DNA from 2 places in the Tissierella pigra genome. Region 1 is predicted to be linked to the other one. Evidence: a T-box and tRNA genes for the amino acid it is inferred to sense, from the RefSeq annotation. Region 1 holds a T-box; the other holds one or more tRNA genes.
What was found. A T-box is a leader RNA that pairs with one kind of tRNA and senses whether it is charged. The one in region 1 lies ahead of KQI41_RS13180 (valine--tRNA ligase), so its partner is inferred to be a tRNA-Val.
Positions count from the first base shown of each region.

Region 2: it has a tRNA-Val gene. The T-box ahead of KQI41_RS13180 (valine--tRNA ligase) is inferred to sense a tRNA for this amino acid. The anticodon was not compared.

Region 1 covers NZ_JAHLPJ010000001.1:2,677,881-2,681,099, forward strand. The annotation lists gene KQI41_RS13180 (valine--tRNA ligase) at 1-1,417, opposite strand, end outside; T-box leader at 1,651-1,862, opposite strand; gene pgsA (CDP-diacylglycerol--glycerol-3-phosphate 3-phosphatidyltransferase) at 1,897-2,445, opposite strand; gene KQI41_RS13190 (ABC transporter substrate-binding protein) at 2,554-3,219, shown strand, end outside.
Region 2 covers NZ_JAHLPJ010000001.1:3,417,787-3,421,005, forward strand. The annotation lists gene KQI41_RS16655 (PfkB family carbohydrate kinase) at 1-158, opposite strand, end outside; gene zupT (zinc transporter ZupT) at 518-1,315, opposite strand; tRNA gene KQI41_RS16665 (tRNA-Val) at 1,671-1,746, opposite strand; gene KQI41_RS16670 (leucyl aminopeptidase) at 2,150-3,219, shown strand, end outside.

The DNA.
Region 1 (3,219 bases):
AATCTTCAGTTTTCTCTGGCCAACCTAAAGTAGAAAAAGGCCATAAAGCAGATGAAAACCAGGTATCTAATGTATCAGTATCTTGATGTAACTTTGTACTATTACATTTACTACACTTTTCTGGTTCTATTCTTGATACTATAATCTCATCACAATCTTCACAATAATATACGGGAAGTCTATGTCCCCACCATAATTGTCTAGAAATACACCAGTCTTTTATACCTTCTAACCAATTTACATAAACTTTACCAAATCTTTCAGGTATGAAGTTTAGTTCTCCTCTTTTATATGCTTCAAGGGCTGGTTTAGCTAAGGTCTCCATTTTTACAAACCATTGCTTTGAAATAAGAGGTTCTACAATAGTAGTACATCTTTCACAATGACCTACTGCATTTTGATGATCCTTTATTTCTACTAAATATCCTTGTTTCTCTAAGTCTTCAACTATTTTTTTTCTAGCCTCATATCTTTCTAATCCTTCATATATTCCACCTTTAGAACCAATAGTTCCATCTTCATTCATTATTATATATTGACCTAAATTGTGTCTTTCTCCTACTTCAAAATCATTAGGGTCGTGGGATGGAGTTATTTTAACTGCCCCTGTTCCAAATTCCATTTCTACATAATCATCTGCTATAATAGGGATTTCTCTGTTCATAAGAGGTAGAATCAATATTTTTCCCACAAGGTCTTTATATCTTTCATCCTCTGGATTTACAGCTACAGCTAAGTCTCCCAACATAGTTTCTGGTCTAGTCGTTGCTATAACTATAAATCCATCACTATCCTTAATAGGATATTTAATATGCCATATACTGCCATTGGAATCCTCATGTTCTACTTCTGCATCTGATATGGCTGTTTTACAATTTGGACACCAGTTAATTATTCTATCTCCTCTATAGATTAATCCTTTATCGTATAATCTAATAAATACTTCCTCTACAGCCTTGCTTAATCCTTCGTCTAAAGTAAATCTATCTCTATTCCAATCACAGGAAACTCCTAGTTTTTTAAGTTGATTTTTTATTGTATTCCCATATTTGTGAGTCCAATCCCAAGCTTCATCTAAAAATCCATCACGACCTAATTCTTCTTTAGATTTACCTTCTTTTTTAATTTTCTCCACTACTTTTGCTTCAGTAGATATACTAGCGTGGTCTGTGCCTGGCAGCCATAATGCTGAATATCCTTCCATTCTCTTCCATCTAGTTAAAATATCTTGAATAGTATTATTAAGTGCATGACCCATATGAAGATTTCCCGTTACATTTGGTGGCGGCATCATTATTGTAAAAGGTTTTTTAGTTTTATCAACATGAGCCTCAAAATGTCCATTATCACTCCAATATTTATATAGTCTATCTTCAAAGTCCTTTGGATTATAGGTCTTTGGTAAATTTTCTAACATAATATCACTCCTTATTTATATTTACTTAGTTGCTGTGTTAGGTTATTTGCCGCAGTTTCGCAACTCAAATCTATTTACTCCCTATGCTCATATAGATTTGGTGCTCATTGCCTTTTTGTCCAATGAGCGTAGCGAATTGTAGACAAAACGGACAGCCTAGGTGCGTTTGACCTACATCAACTCACTGTTGTTCGCTGTGTTAGGTCATAAAAAAATCCCTTCATCCTTAACACTGTAAGGACGAAGGGTAATTCGCGGTACCACCTTAATTCCATAAAAATCATGGCTCTTAACTAATATAAGGGCTAAAACCCTTCAAGTTTACTTGATTTCAACTTGAATGCTCTAAAGCTACCTTCAGTAAATATTTAACTTAGAGTTTTTCAGCCTAGAACTCTTTCTCTGTAAAGAATATTTACTTACTCCTCTTTATCAAAGCAGAATATAAAATTATTGATTCAATTATATATATATATAATTTATTTGTCAACTATATCATTTAATGTATTATGCCTCATTTTTATATAAATTATAAAGTAATTTATAAAAGCTATAACATTTAAAACTACAGTTAAGAAAAATAAGGTTTTAGATAATAACTCGGGAAATTTAAATACTACAGATAATGTTGCAGCGTAAAAGGATAAAGTTGCTACTTTTCCATATTTATTTGAAGGCATTACTTGTTTTCCTTTAAATAAATACAATATTGCTCCACCTAAAATCATTGCTATTTCTTTTATTCCTATGGCAATTAGTATCCAAGGAGGTATAATTCCTTTTGTAGTAAAGCTAATCAAAATAGTAAATGTCATTAATTTATCTGCAATAGGGTCTAAAACTATACCAAGTTTAGACGTTAAATTATATTTTCTTGCTATGTATCCATCTAAAACATCAGAAATTCCTGCAATAATAAATATGATTCCTGCTAATAAAATATTTTCTCTTAAACTGGAATAAAAAAAGTATAGATATACTGGAATCAATAGTATTCTTAAAATCGTTATCATATTTGGTATATTCATTTAATTCCTCCTAACCTAATAACTAATTTAGTAACCTTTACCCTATTTTAGAATATTATAGCATTAAATAAAGCTTTCGTATACCCATATTATGTTAGGAGGGATAAGATGTTAAGAAAAGTTTCATTTATATTAATCCTAGTGATAGTGCTATCATTTGGATTAGTTGGCTGCAAGAAGAACACAGAGTTACAAACCATTAGGTTAGTTGAAGTTACTCACTCCCTATTTTACACACCACAATATGTAGCCATTACTAAAGGATTTTTTGAGGAAGAAGGACTAAAAGTTGAATTAATCAATGGTAAAGGTGCAGATAAGGTTATGGCTTCTCTATTAAGTAATGAAGCTGAAATTGGATTTATGGGACCTGAAGCATCTGTATATGTATATAACCAAGGGCGAGATAATTATGTAATTAACTTTGCACAATTAACTCAACGAGATGGCTCTTTCTTAGTAGGAAGAGAAAAGGACGATAATTTTACCTTCGATAAACTTAAAGGTAAAACAGTAATAGGTGGTAGAAAAGGCGGTATGCCAGAAATGACTTTAGAGTATGTAATCAAAAGCCACGGACTAGAAATAGGTAAAGATGTAAATGTACGAACTGACATACAATTCGATGTAATGGCTGGAGCATTTGTGGCTGGTGAAGGTGACTATGTGGCATTATTTGAGCCTGTTGCTGCTACATTGGAAAAAGAGAACAAAGGCTATGTAGTAGCTTCCATAGGTGAAGAAGGTGGATATTTGCCATATACCTGTTATTCT
Region 2 (3,219 bases), 740 kb from region 1:
CGAGCCAATGCTACTGAAAGGTTAGCAGCACTCCCTCCAGGTACAAGTCTTTCAGAATCTATAAAACCAAATCCATCTTCCTTTGGTAATTCTCTTGTTTCTAATATAATATCCATTGCCACTGTGCCAAGGGAAAGCACTTTCTTCTTTTGTTCCATTCAATATCCACCTTTCTTTGTCAAACTAATTTTAAATCTATCAAACTCTTATTATTGATTAAAGCATTATTATGAGATTTAATAATTCCCATTGTTGTTATAGTTAATCTTAATACAGATACAAAATATTCATCTATACAGATAATCTATTTACTACTCTTTACATTAGAATGATTTATGATAACAGACATTATAGCAACAATATATATTTTCAAAAGAACTTAAAATAAAGGGGTTTAAATAAGATTGGAAGCTTGATTTAAATCGAAAGATAAAAATTGCCAGAAGAACAGTTCTTCTGGCAATTTTTATAAAAAACAAAATATCCGTCTATGACAAGGAATGTTCATACCACTTATCTAGTGATGATGGAATATACTCATGGCTATTGCCATAACCAACATTCCTGCTATGGCACCGTATACTGAAATATGGTGATCCTCGTATTTTTGTGAAGAAGGTAACAATTCATCTAAAGATACAAATATCATAATTCCTGCTATTATAGAAAATAGAATACCAAACAGTGTATCACTAAAGAATTTAGATAAAAACAAATATCCAGCAATAGCACCTAAAGGCTGACATAGTCCTACAAATAACGAGTATAGAAATGATTTAGCTTTACTTCCTGTTGAATAATATACAGGCACAGATATGGCTATACCTAAAGGTATATTGTGTAATACTATGGCTACAGCTATGGGAATTGCCACAGATATGTCTTTTAGTCCAGTTGTAAATAGTGCCAATCCTTCTGGAAGATTATGTATGGCTATGGCTACAGCTGACATCAGCCCTAGTTTAGATAGATGTTCTTCACATCCGTGATGATGACTGTGGTCATGATGATGGCTATGACCTCCAAATAAGTGAATTACCTTTTCCATGAATGCAGTTATTAACATTCCTCCAAAGAAACCACCTAAGGCTACAAATTTTCCATGTTCTCCTAAATTATTTTCCATCAACTCTATTCCTTCTGGTAAAATTGACATAAAGGATACATAAATCATAATTCCTGCTGAAAAACTTAGGGATAGTGATAAAAATCTTTTATTGGTTTTATTTACAAGAAAAGAAAGTAAACTACCTACTGCCATAGTTAGCCCTACTATTGTTGTAAGTCCAAAGGATAATAATACTTCTTTTGCCATTTTGATTTCCTCCATTGATTAAATATATCTTGATTATACCCCTTATAATAAGGTATTCATTCATAGTTACTGAAGATTTAACAAGTAATGCCAGAAGACTAGCTTCTGGCAATTTATATAACTAAAGATGTTATTACAGGTATAATTATTCCAATAAAAAATGATATTATTAGTAAATAAATTACAACCTTAGTAAATTTACTTTGCCTCATACCCACACCCCCAATATTATAATTATACCTTAATTATGTGATTTAGACTATTTATTTTTTGAAAAATACAATACTCTATGCTATATCTAAAGTTCAAAAACACCTAGATATTATAAATATTATCTAGGTGTTTTGTTATTATATGGTGGGCAAGATAGGACTCGAACCTACGACTTTTTGCTTGTCGAGCAAACACTCTCCCAGCTGAGTTACTCACCCATTGGATTATATGATAACATAAGGCATTAAACTATGCAATCCAAATTTAAAAATAATTGTTTGTGTAAATGTTACTATTCACAATAACTCTGAAAAATAATAAAAATCCACACTCACTGTTTCGGACACGAATAATTCTATAGCTCATTCCAGCTAAAAATCCTACAGTTTGCAAACTCGCTACGCTCAAACAGTGCAAACTGCTTAACGGCTTTTCATCTTGCATTCACTAAGAATTAAATCGTGTCCTGCAAATGTTCCCTTAGTATTTTTATTATTTTTCTTATCCAGTGTGATTATTAACAACTATATTTTATATTTTCCTACTTTATTATGTTTTTCTTTGATATACTAATTATATGGATAATCAACATAAATCATAATAAAAAAAGGGGTGTTATATTTGAAAATATTAATAGGTAAAAGTGGAGAAGTGGAAATTGTTCCAGTATTTAAAAATGCAGATAATGTAAGTAAGGCAGCTGAATTATATAGCTATCTAAAAGAAAGAGACTTATGGAAAGGTAATTGTGGTGAAGTTTATTCAGATATATCACATAAAGGAAGTAATATAGTATTGTTAGGTTTAGGGGAAGAAGAAAAACTTAGTCTTGATTCTCTAAGGAAAGCTTTTTTCAATTTAGGTAAAGAATTGATGAAACTAAAAGTGGAGTCAGCATTTATAACTGTACCTAAATTTGAAAACCTTTGCTATAGAAAAACCAATATGAGTATAGCAGAAGGACTTTTACAATCAGAGTATTCCTTTGAAAAATACTTATCTGAAAAGAAAACTAAACTTACAGTTAAAGAATTCTATCTTGATGTTTTAGAAGATAAGAAAGACAAGGTAGAAGAAGGAATAGAAGAAATCAATAATATAGTAGAAGGTATATTCTTAACAAGAGACTTAGTAAATGAACCTGCAATAGTTATGACACCTAAGGAATTGGCAAATAGGGCTAAGGAAGAATTATCTCCTCTTGGAGTTGAAGTAGAAGTATTAGGTCAAGAAAAAATAGAAGAACTTGGTATGGAAGCGTTTTTAGCTGTATCAAAAGGCTCTGCCAATGAGCCACAGTTTATTATTATGAAATGGAACGGAGATAAAAATTCAGAAGAAAAACTTGCTTTAGTAGGAAAGGGTTTAACATATGATTCAGGTGGATACTGTATTAAACCAGCAGATAGTATGGTAACTATGCACACTGATATGGCTGGTTCTGGTGCTGTTATTGGAACTATGAAATCCATTGCTAAATCTAAATTAAATAAAAATGTAGTAGCAATTGTTGCTGCTTGTGAAAACTTGATTTCTGGTGAAGCTTATAAAACTGGAGATATAATAGGTTCTATGGCTGGTAAGACTATTGAAGTATTAAATACAGATGCCGAAGGTAGATTAACTTTAGCCGATGCACTATATTATGCTGCAACTGTTGAGAAAGCTACTAAAATAGTAGATGTAGCAAC